Microscilla marina ATCC 23134: one gene and its partner. The protein of the gene in region 1 interacts with the protein of each later gene in a pairwise test. Links are inferred from orthologs where the notes say so. Each region holds a gene or a part of one and is shown in the gene's direction. Other genes may lie near its edges.

What was found.
Region 2: the proteins of M23134_RS12915 (region 1) and mrdA interact in binary tests that used the Escherichia coli proteins (3 or more experiments, as listed by UniProt). The link is inferred for Microscilla marina ATCC 23134 from one-to-one orthologs.

What each region holds. Positions count from the first base shown.
Region 1 is NZ_AAWS01000012.1:81,133-87,325, reverse strand. The notes cover bases 1,754-4,684. They hold M23134_RS12915 (penicillin-binding protein 1A), read left to right. Parts: upstream 1,754-2,061; coding sequence 2,062-4,308; downstream 4,309-4,684. Other genes in these bases: M23134_RS12910 (UbiA family prenyltransferase), read left to right, coding at 4,419-4,684; porW (type IX secretion system periplasmic lipoprotein PorW/SprE), read left to right, coding at 1,754-1,863. In the rest of the region: more of porW, read left to right, coding at 1-1,753; more of M23134_RS12910, read left to right, coding at 4,685-5,258; M23134_RS12905 (hypothetical protein), read left to right, coding at 5,712-6,143; M23134_RS12900 (hemin-degrading factor), read right to left, coding at 6,188-6,193. UniProt on the Escherichia coli protein: Cell wall formation. Synthesis of cross-linked peptidoglycan from the lipid intermediates.
Region 2 is NZ_AAWS01000025.1:91,828-98,089, reverse strand. The notes cover bases 1,836-4,835. They hold mrdA (penicillin-binding protein 2), read left to right. Parts: upstream 1,836-2,423; coding sequence 2,424-4,247; downstream 4,248-4,835. Other genes in these bases: rodA (rod shape-determining protein RodA), read left to right, coding at 4,244-4,835; M23134_RS21730 (hypothetical protein), read left to right, coding at 1,912-2,427; mreC (rod shape-determining protein MreC), read left to right, coding at 1,836-1,919. Outside these bases: M23134_RS21740 (rod shape-determining protein), read left to right, coding at 1-551; more of mreC, read left to right, coding at 1,080-1,835; more of rodA, read left to right, coding at 4,836-5,608; M23134_RS21715 (alpha/beta hydrolase), read left to right, coding at 5,745-6,262. UniProt on the Escherichia coli protein: Catalyzes cross-linking of the peptidoglycan cell wall. Responsible for the determination of the rod shape of the cell. Is probably required for lateral peptidoglycan synthesis and maintenance of the correct diameter during lateral and centripetal growth.

The sequences.
Region 1 (6,193 bases):
AAACACGATGAAAGCAACTGGATGGATAATGCCTACCATGTGATTGCTAAAGCCAGGTTTTACGGACGTAACTTTGACCAGGCAATCGTAGGCTTTAAGTTTGTGAATACCCAAAGTGAAGACGATGACCTCCGGCATAAATCACTTATATTTCTTATTCGAACTTTTCTGCGCACTGATCAGGACAGAAACGCGTTGACGGTAATTAATTATTTGAAAAAACAGGCAATGAGTAAACAAAACCTGCGTGATTTTTTGATTATGCGGGCGCACTATTACCGAACAAAACTTAACTATAAAAGAACCGGGAGGTATTTGGTAAAAGCAGTAGATATGATGCGCCATGGAGAACGTAAAGGACGCATTCATTTTATCATAGGGCAAATATACCAAAGGTTTGAACAATACGATAAAGCGTATACTCATTACCGCTCTGTGCTTAGAAACAACCCTCCTTATGAGCTGGCTTTTTATGCCCGACTCAAAATGACCCAGGTATCTAACATAAAAACGGATAAAGACATACGTAAAGCCCGACGTTATTTCAGACGGCTACTACGTGATGTAAAGAACAAAGAGTATCATGATAAAATTTATTATGAACTGGCGCTTTTTGAACTGCGACAAGACAGCACCAACCGAGCAGTTACTATGCTCAAAAAATCTATTGATGCCAGTGCAGGTAACAAGGTACAAAAAGCCTACTCTTACCTTAAACTAGGTGAAGTGCACTATGCCCCACTAGAAGAGTATGAACTTGCCAAAAAATATTATGATAGCTCGATGGTGTCGCTGCCCAAAAATGTAGAAAACTATAAGATGATCAAGCGAAGGGCGCGTATCTTGGGCGACTTTGTAAAATACCTGAATAGTGTAAGGCTGGAAGATAGCCTGCAAAGAATGGCTAAAATGGACACCTTACAGTTATCAGCTTACCTGGATAAAAACTTGAAAGTTAAAATAGAAAAAGCATACGACGAGGAACAACGCCTTATACAAGCTGCCAAAGACAAAGCCAAACGAAGCAATAATACCAGCACTTTGAAAGAACTGCAAAGTAATGTATGGTATTTCTATAATCCTCAATTAGTGGCGCGAGGCAGGGTAAAGTTTCAACAGAAATGGGGCACAAGGGTACTTGAAGATAACTGGCGCCGGAGCAACAAAGATCCTGAGCCACCTGATTCTTTGTTTATAGGGGGAGACAAAAAGCCTGACAAAGGAAAAATTGTAGCAGACAGGGTAAAAAAGGCAAAAGAAGAACTCTATAAAATTATACCTTTTACTCCAGAAGCTATCAAGGCCTCTGACAAAAAACTGGAGGATGGTTTTTATGAGTTAGGTAAAATTTATAACCTCCATTTGAATGAAAACAAAAAGGCCATTGGGTCATTTGAAGAGTTGCTCAAAAGGTTTTCTAAGACAAAGTATGAGGCAGAGGTACTTTATTTTTTGTACCTCATTAACAAAAACTTGCCGAATGCTTCCAGGGCAGCCTATTATAAGCAGCAAGTGCTGAAAAAATACCCTAACTCGGTATACAAAAATATGATTATTAACCCTAATTGGTTAAAAGAGGCCAAGAAACACGAAAAAGAAGTAAAAGAGGCTTACAAAAAAGCTTATGAGGCTTATCAAAACCTCCAGTATGAAAAATCGCAACAACTCATGGATGCTACACTGAAAAAGTTTCCACAAAACCTCATTCAAGATAAGTTTTCGTTTCTGAAGGTGCTAATTATTAGTCGCACACAAAATAAAGAAGTAAGGGAAAAAGCCTTGTTAAAGTTTATTAAAGACTACCCGGGCAGCAACCTTAAAAAGTTTGCCAACAACTTGCTTAAAAAGTCTAAAGCAATGTAGCCACTTCATATTTCACAGTAACCTAAGCGGTAAGTTTCAAGTTTGTAATTTTAATACTTGACTTATCGCTTTTTGCCTGAAGCTTGTAGGTTAAAAAAGGTTACTTTTTATTTTTTTTTGTATAAACTTCACTATGATTAATTAACTATATCAAAAATCACTAATTTTGAAACACTAAATTAAAAACAGTCTCAAACAATGGGTAAAAAAGACAGACCATTTTACAGAAAAGGATATTGGCGGCTGATTATGCTTATTTGGATCGGTTTTTTGGCAACTATTACCGGAGCCGTTCTTTATTTTACCGCACTAGAGAACGACTTTATGGGATTTTTTGGTCCTATACCAAGTCTGGAAAGCTTAGAAAACCCCAAAACAGAACTTGCCTCTGAAATTTATTCTGCAGATGGCAAACTGATGGGTAAATATTACCGGGAAAACCGAAGCCCGGTAGAATATGAAGAAATTTCTCCCTACATGATCAATGCCCTCATAGCTACCGAAGATATTCGTTATGAGAGTCACTCTGGCATTGACCTCAAAGGTTTGACCCGTGCCATTGTAAGGCTGGGTAAAGATGGAGGGGCAAGTACCATTACCCAACAACTTGCAAAAAACCTCTACCGTACCCGTGGAGCAGCCAGCAAAGGTAAACTTCACGACTACCCATTGGTGGGCACGATTGTATCAAAAACCAAAGAATGGGTCACTGCCATTAAAATTGAGCGGAATTATACAAAAAAAGAAATTATTACAATGTACCTCAACACGGTAGAGTTTGGTAGCAATGCTTTTGGTATTCAAACCGCTGCCCGTACTTTTTTTGACAAACACCCTAGCCAGTTAAATGTGCCTGAGTCGGCAGTGTTGGTAGGTTTGTTAAAGGCTCCCACCCGTTATAGTCCGGTATCTAATCCTGAGCGATCGAAAGCCCGCCGAAACACGGTGCTTGAGCAAATGGAGAAATATAAATTTATTACTTCATCACAAGCAAGTTATTTCAAATCTCAGTCTATCAAGCTTAAATTTGGGGTAGAGGACCACGTAGGTGGAATTGCTCCTTATTTTAGAGAAGAAGCCAAAAAGTTTCTGAAAAAATGGGCAAAAGAGTCAGGGCGTGACTTATATACAGATGGCTTACGCATTTATACTACTATAGACTCTCGTATGCAAGCCTACGCCGAGAAGGTAGTAGAAAAGCAAATGAAAACACAACAAAAAATCTTCTACAAACACTGGGAAAACAGGAATCCGTGGGTAGACGCTTACAATGTAGAATTACCCAACTTTATTGAAGATTTGGCGAAAACTACTACTCAATACCGTATTTTCAGAAAAAAATATGGAAAAGATACTGCCAGCATTAACAAGGCAATGAATACCCCTGTAAAAACTAGGGTATTTTCCTGGACTGGTGAAAAAGACACCTTATTGAGTCCAATGGACTCTTTACGCTACTACAAACACTTTTTGCATACTGGTTTCATGTCTATGGAACCACAAAGTGGTCATGTAAAAACCTGGGTAGGAGGTATCAATTACAAATATTTTCAGTATGATCACGTAAAACAAGGACGCAGACAACCTGGGTCTACATTTAAACCCATTGTGTACGCCTCTGCCATTGACCTGGGGTATACTCCTTGTCACCAATTTGTTGATCAGCCAGTAGTGTTTAATGCCGGAGGAGGCCCTTGGGTAGCCCGTAATGCTACTTTATCTTATACGGGTGTTCCCCTGACTTTGCGCCGGGCACTAGGGCAATCAATCAACTCAGTTACAGCCGGACTTACCAAAGCCATTGGGGTAAGAACGATAGTAGAACACGCCAGAGAGTTGGGTATATCATCTCCGTTACGCTCTGTACCCTCGTTGTGTTTAGGGTCAAGTGAGGTATCGCTATTTGAGATGTTGGGAGCTTACAGCACCTTTGCCAACAAAGGGAAACATACGGTACCTATATTTATATCGCGCATAGAAGACCGCAACGGAAATGTTGTCAAAGAGTTTATACCCAAGGTAACCAAGGTATTGGATGAAGAGACTGCTTATATTATGTTGCACATGCTCAAGGCTGCTTTGGAGCCCGGTGGTACATCTACCCGACTATGGAGCTATGGTGTAGCTACTAAAAATGAAATTGGTGGTAAAACAGGAACTACTCAAAATAACTCGGATGCCTGGTTTATTGGTGTAACCAAAGATCTTGTATCGGGTGCTTGGGTTGGTGGCGATAACCGTAGTATTCGTTTTAGGAGCATTGTATACGGACAGGGTGCAGTACTTGCTTTGCCCATGTGGGGTGAGTATATGAAAAAAGTATATGCCAACAAGGATTTGCCTTATACCCGTGGTTCGTTTGAACGCCCCGATAAAGTAGACATAGAGTTGAATTGTGCCAAGATGCGACAAAAACGAGCTCAGATGTTACTGGATAATGAATAAATTATATAAATTATAAATTAATATCGCCTGCAAGAATCAAATTCTTGCAGGTTTTTTTGTTTTTATATCCAACCTGTCGTACTAATGATATACGCGGATACAAGTGAACAATGAAGGCAGTAAAAGACACACTCTATCAATACTTAAAAATACCTAATCGGGGGCTTGAATGGCTCATTTACCACAACTTATACATAGCATTGGGGGCTATGGCGCTTGCTTTTACTACTTACCTTTTGCTTGACACACCTTTAACCCAAATCAACTGGGCACTACTTTTATTTATTTTTTGTGCTACCATATTCACTTACAACATAGATCGTGTTCCTTTCTATTTTAATCATTGGTTTACTATCACACTCCAGTTGGTTGCCACCATCGGAATAATTACATGTAGCTTTTGGCTTTCCTGGCAGTTGCTTTTATTCGTAGTACACTTGGGGTTTATTGCGGTTTTTTATTCTATCCCTAAAGGGTTAGGGTGGCTTTCGTGGCTTTCGTTGCGACGTATACCTTTGCTCAAAATATTTTTGATTGCCTATGGCTGGGCAGCAGTTACGGTAATCCTTCCTGTAATTACATTGCATACAGACTGGCAAGCTCCTCAGGTGTTATATTTGTTTACTGAAAGGTTTTTATTCATTTTTATTATTACGCTGCCTTTTGATATAGGTGATGTAAAAAATGACCAAAACCATCGTATTATTACTATTCCCGTATGGTTGGGCATCAAGCGTGCCCGTCAAATAGGCTACCTGCTCATTGTAGTTTATATGGCTACAGCAATAGGACATTTTCAACAGATTATTTTTGTAATAATGGCAGGTGTGCTGATGTTCAGTTGTGGGATATTTTTGAGACAAGTAAACGCACAGACTCCCCGAATTTACTACAAAAAATATGTGGATGGTGCTATGTTTTTATATTTTGTATTATTTAGCTTTGTGTAAGCCTTGAATAATTAATTACTGAAGTCACGCAAATCCTTCTAAGCACCTCTATTTTGATGGTTATATTGTCATATGGCTATATTGTTTCGCAATGCATCGCAAAACAATATAAGCCTTTTGAGGAAGGTATGTAACATTAGTTAATTAGTTTACTATGATAGTTTAATAGCTAATTGCGCCAATAGGAATCGGTATCTAAGACTTGCTACTGCTTAAACCCAATTAGTGCACTGGGAACTAAATTCCTACTACATTAGCTTCGCAGAGCTCGCCACAGCAGAGCTGTAGGCTCGGTTATTCGGAGCCTTTAGCCTGCTGACTTTACTTAAAAAAGTTTGCGTAGCTTTGGCTATGCGCACTTTTCGAAGTGTGTCAGCAAACAAAATACCCTCGAATAAATAGCGCATTTATTTAATCCCCAGTGCATTAGTTTTACCCAAAACACCTTGAATTATGAAAGAAGATTTTATCAAAAAATTAAATATCATCTGGTTTGCACTCATCTTTGGTCAAGTCATTTTTCTATGTGTCATTCTGCTTGTATTTCAAGATAGTGGGATTAACGAAAGTTCACAAGGTTTGCTGGAGTATGTAGCGGTGGGGGCTTTGTTGCCTATGGTAATGATGAGCCAGGTTTTATATAAAAAGCAAATACAAAGAGCACAGGCATCTGAGGCTGCAGAAGAAGACAAACTCATGATGTATCAGACAGCTACTATTGTTAAAGCAGGGCTTCTGGAAGGAGGCAATATCTTTTGTTTGGTCGCCTACTTGCTTACTGGTGTGCAATGGCTACTTATACCGATTGTAGCAGTATTGGGCTTATTTTTTATGCAACGTCCTTCTGTACAGAAGTATGATATTGAAGTAGGGAGTCGATTCTAAAAAATAAATACCGGATGACTACTTGCCATCCGGTATTGTTACCTTTATGC
Region 2 (6,262 bases), on another replicon or contig:
ACATTGGAGGTGGTACTACCGAGATTGCCGTAATTGCCCTTTCGGGGATTGTATGCGAGCAATCTATCAAAACTGCCGGGGATGTGTTTACTCAGGACATTCTAAACTATATGCGTCGTCAGCATAACCTATTGATTGGTGAGCGTTCGGCTGAACGTATCAAAATGGAAGTAGGTTCGGCAATGGCTGAGCTCGACGAACCACCTGCCGACTACGAGGTAAGAGGACGCGACCTGATGACGGGTATTCCTAAAACAATCAAGGTGAGTTATTCTGAGATTGCTTTTTGCCTTGACAAGTCTATCTCTAAAGTAGAAGACGGGGTGTTGAAAACCCTGGAAATGTCTCCTCCAGAACTTTCTGCTGATATTTACAACAATGGTATTTATTTGACTGGTGGTGGAGCATTGCTCAAAGGTTTAGATCAGCGTTTGGCGCTTAAAACCAAGCTACCTATACATATTGCCGATGATCCATTAAGAGCTGTAGTACGAGGTACTGGTATTGCCCTAAAAAACCTTGAAGCATACAAACCAGTATTGATGAGCTAGGGTACTAGTAACCTACTTAATTGAAAGTATACTAAGTACACTGTAAAATAAATATCTTATGCTTTTTTCGGCTTCTTTTGCCCTCTGACTTCTCTTTACAAAAATCGCGTAGCTTTGGCTATGCTCTATTTGTAAAGATCGCCAGCAAACAAAATAAACTCGAACTAAATAACAACTTACTTAATTTACAGTGTACTAAGTTTTTTAGTGCTAATATACGCCTTATAATAATTTCTTTTGTGTATATGTTAAAATACATGGAAGAATTACTTATTGCTTGATTTTCAGGCAGTACTTGGTGTATATTAGCATTTTATTTTGGAGTATAACCAAAGTTTTTATTTACAGTTTTGTAAAATCACGCGAGTTTGCCAACAAAACCAAAAACTAACAAGGCAATACTTAAAATGGTTAGTAAGATAATACCATCGTACTCAGTCCCCGGAACCAAGTGGCAAATCCCGATTTATCGGGTATCTTTATAAATACTGAGAGTAAGGGACATTTAAATTTGTCAGAGTAAAAAATATGCAATCGCTATTTTTATTAATCAAAAGATTCAGGACTCCCATTTTATTCCTGCTACTTGAAATTTTCTGCCTGATATTAATTGTTACCCGCAATAAATATCAAAACACTATTTTTTATAACATTTCGAGCGAATATACCGGGCAACTGTTAGGTGTGTCGAACAGTGTCTGGGAGTATTTCAACCTGAGAGATGTAAACGAAAAATTGGCACAGGAAAATGCCCAGTTACGCTATTTGGTGGCAAAAAAACAATTTGCCAAAAATGCCCAGGTAGTCCCCATTCGCGATTCGCTCATTGTAGCACAGTACCAATATGATGTGGCCAAGGTAGTAAACAACTCTACCCATAAACACAATAATTATCTTACGATTAACCGAGGGAGCCTGCACGGTATAAAACCTGGCATGGGGGTCATTTCTCCAGAAGGAGCAGTAGGCAAGATCAAATCTTGCTCTAAGCACTACTCTATTGTAGTGTCACTGTTGCACTCTAAAATGAGGATTTCGTCAGAGATCAAAAAGAACAATTCATTGGGCTACATACAGTGGCAGGGAGGCGACCCCTCTCAAGCCAAAATGCTGGACGTACCCCGACATTTGAACGTAGTAGAAAAAGACACCATCGTTACCTCTGGCTATAACAGTACTTTTCCGGCAGGCATTACCATTGGTGTAGTAAAAAAAGTAGGTAGAAAAGCAGAAGAAACCTTTTTTGACATTGATGTACAGCTTGCCACTGAATTCAATCAGTTGTCTTATGTATATGTCATCAAAAACAGATTAAAATTAGAACAAGAGTCGCTTGAGCGAGAGTCATTTGAAGATATAGATGAATAACAAAACCATAGTAACCCAAGTAGTATACTTTGTACTCTACATCATTTTACAGGTATTTTTTGCCAAAAACCTTGAGTTATTTGATGTAGCCTTTTGCTTTGTGTACATCAATTTTATTTTAAACCTGCCCCAGGACACCAAACGTGATGTTTTGCTGTTTTCAGGTTTTTTGCTGGGCTTTATAGTCGACTCTTTTTACAATACCTGGGGTATTCATAGTGCTGCCTGTGTACTCATTGCCTTTATCCGACCCTTTGTGCTAAAGGTAGTGACTCCTAAAAATGCAGGTGATGACAATGATCTAAAAGAGCGAAGCCTGCTCAGGTTTAGTTTGTATGCCATCATTCTTATTTTTATACACCATAGTATGATCTTTTTTATAGAGATTGCACATTTCAAATTGTTCTTCCATACATTGGTTAAAATATTTTTTAGCACAATTTTCACTTTTGTATTAAGCGTTATTATTCAGTACTTATCGCCTAAAAAAGCAACAAAACAAGCATGAACGACAGTAGAAAATGGATTATATTGGGGCTATTTACGGCTACCGGGCTTACCTTCCTTATCAAGCTGTTTATGATCCAGGTTTTGGTAAGCGACTATAAAATAAAAGCCGAAAGCAATGCCATACGTTCTATAAAAATATACCCACACCGAGGACTCATTTATGACAGAAATGGTAAGCTGTTGGCTTTCAATACTCCAGTGTATGACCTGATGGTAGACCTTAAAAAAGTAAAGATAAAGGATACCCTTGCCTTTTGTAATTTTTTGAGCATAACCAAAGCCCAGTTTGACAAAAACATGAAGCGGGTAAAAGTACGTGGCAAGCAGCCCAAGGCTTTTCTAAAACAAATTTCCCGTAAGGACTTTGCCAAAATCCAGGACAAACTCATTGACTACCCCGGCTTTTATGCCGAATCTAAAATTGTACGTGCTTATCCTCATAAAAGCCTGGCAAATGCCTTGGGATACATCGGAGAAATAAGCAAAAAACAGCTAAAGAAAGAAAAAGACACGGCTAACTATTACCAACAGGGCGACTACATTGGTATTAGTGGGCTGGAGGCTGCTTATGAAAAGTATTTGCGTGGACGACGTGGAGTAAAAATGGTATATGAAGACGCTCGAGGTAATAAAAAAGGGGCGTATAAAGGAGGAAAATACGACACTGCTTCAGTGGCGGGCAAAGACTTGATTTCGAGCATAGACCTTGAACTACAAAAATACGGTGAACAACTCATGCGCAACAAACGGGGAGCTATAGTAGCTATTGAACCTACTACTGGCGAAATTTTAACTATGATTTCGGCACCTTCGTATGACCCTAATTTGTTGACAGGGCGTGAGTTTTCAAAAAACTTTGGCCCCTTGTTGCTCAACAAAACCAAACCTTTGTACAATCGTGCCATTCGGTCTAAGTACCCGCCAGGTTCTACTTTTAAGGCAGTACAAGCATTGATTGGGCAAGAAGAAAATGTAATTTCATCACAAACAGTATTTGCCTGCAACAAAAGCCTGGTAAAATGTCACTGGCACCCCACAGTAGACCTACAGCGCTCTATTCAACACTCTTGCAACCCTTATTATTTCAATGTGTTCCGACGCATTATTTACCAAAACAAACTGGTTGACAGTACTGGCGGAGTATCTAAAGGAAGCGATGGTAAAATTGGCTATGAAAAGTGGCGACAACACCTTTTGAGCTTTGGCTTGGGAGCCAAAACAGGCATTGACCTTAACAACGAAAAAGGGGGCAATGTACCATCACTTTCGTTTTATAACCGAAAGTTTGGCGAAGGTAAATGGAAATTTTCTAACATTTATTCTTTGAGTATTGGCCAGGGCGAACTAGGGGTTACACCGTTACAGATGGCAAATATTGCGGCCATTATAGCCAACCAGGGGTATTACTACACGCCACACCTGATTAAGGGGATAGGCAAAAACAAGAAAAAATTGCCTGAGTTTATCAAAAAACATAAGGTAACCATTGACCCTCAGTACTTTAAACTTATTATAGACGGTATGGAAGGGGCAGTAAAAGCAGGTACAGTAGCTGGTTATGCCATTATGCCCGACATTACCATATGTGGTAAAACTGGTACTGCACAAAACCCACACGGAGAAGATCACTCAGTATTTATTGCGTTTGCTCCTAAAGAAAATCCTAAAATAGCCATTGCAGTATATGTAGAGAATGCCGGATTTGGAGGAACTTGGGCGGCTCCTATTGCTAATCTAATGATTGCCCGCTATCTCAAGGGAAAAACATTGCGCCCCAGCACAGAAAAAATGGTCATAGAAAAAAGCTTTATCAATTGAACACACAGGACAAAAAAAACGGGCTCAACTTCGACGGGATGGCAGTATTGCTATACCTGGCATTGGTGTGTGTGGGCATTGTCAATATTTTTGCAGCCGTATACAAACCAGAAATACACCAGGGTTTTTTCGATTTTTCGCTTAGGTCAGCCAAGCAAATGATGTGGTTTGGCTTGGCGGTGATCCTAATTGTAGTAATTATAGTGGTAGACATGCGTTTTTTCGAAGCCTTTGCCTATCCCATCTACATTGCTATGTTGTCGGCACTGGTCATGGTGCTTTTGGTGGGCTCTACCATCAATGGTTCTAAGTCTTGGTTTATGATAGGCGGAGTAGGTTTACAACCCGCCGAGTTTGCCAAGTTTGCTACGGCGCTGGCGTTGGCGCGTTTTCTGCAAGTGCCCCGCCCGCAAAGCCTGGGATTTTTTGGCAGAATTACCTGGTTTTTCTCTGAGCAAGTATTTGGTTTATCACGCATTGGGTTAGGTATTCCACGAAAGGCGCTCGAAAAGCTAGACACTTATGTAATAGCCGGATTTATTATTGCTATTCCGGCAGTGTTGATCATCATTCAAGGCGATACAGGCTCAGCCATGGTGTTTGCTTCGTTTGCCTTTGTGCTATACCGCGAAAAAATTATCCCTCACTGGTTACTCTTGGGGGGGTTCTCGGTGGTTACTTTGTTTTTCTTAACCCTTATTGTAGGGGTTTGGAACCTTGCTGTTGGCATTGCCATTATGACTGTCATCAGTTTACTTTTGTTTACTGAGTCTAAGCAACGTACCGTCATTATCATGAGTGCGGTGTTGGTATTTGGCTATATATTTAGCGTAAGTTATATAGTAAACGATGTACTCAAAAAATACCAACGAGAACGAATCATAGTATTGATTAAGCCAGAAAAAGCCTCAAAACGTGCACGTTGGAATGTAGACCAATCAAAAATTGCCATTGGTTCGGGGGGCTTTTTTGGCAAAGGGTTTAGACAAGGTACCCAAACCAAACTGGGCTATGTACCCGAACAAAGTACTGATTTTATTTTTTGTACCATTGGCGAAGAACGTGGCTGGATAGGAAGCCTAGTAGTGATCTCGCTATACCTCTTGCTTATGGCAAGGCTGATAGCCATCGCCGAAAGGCAAAAAGATACTTTTGTGCGAGTCTACGGCTACTCGGTGGCTTCTATTATATTTTTTCACTTTGCCATCAATATCGGCATGACTATAGGGCTGTTTCCGGTGGTGGGTATTCCCTTGCCCCTCATCAGCTATGGAGGCTCATCTATGTGGTCTTTTTCTATTTTGATATTTATTCTGCTCAAACTTGACGCTCACCGTAAGCAAATACTGGCAAGACAGTAAAAGGCATCTCTACAGTTTTTAGAAATAAATTCGCACAACAGGGAATGAATGTTTATATTCATTCCCTGTTTTTATATAGTTTTTTGAGTGCTTGTTTAAAATTAACCAAAGGGCAGTTTGATAAGTTTCTAAAAAAATGATAAAGCGTATTTTTAAATGGTTGGGGGTTCTTTTGTTGGTATTGACAATTGTATACCTGCTAGGCCCTACTCCTCCCTCTCCTGTGCTTGACACTACCTTGCCTCAAGTAACCAATAACCTGGCACAACTTGAGCAAGAGGTAATCGCCAAAGAAAAAAAAGTAAAAGATCTAAGGCCGGATAATGAAGCACGCATTGTGTGGGCTGACTCAACTAAAAAACAAAAAACACCTTACGCTTTAGTATATTTGCATGGTTTTTCGGCTACTTGGGCCGAAGGCGAACCTGTACACCGCAATTTTGCTCGACGCTATGGGTGCAATATGTACCTGGCACGGCTTGCCAGACATGGCATTGGCAATCAGGAAGCATTTGAAAACCTCACGGTAGACCAATTATTAGCTTCGGCTAAAGAGGCAGTGGCCATTGCCCAGCAATTGGGTGAGCGGGTTATTATAATGGCTACCTCTACCGGGGCAACTTTAGGGCTATACCTGGCAGCACAACACCCCGA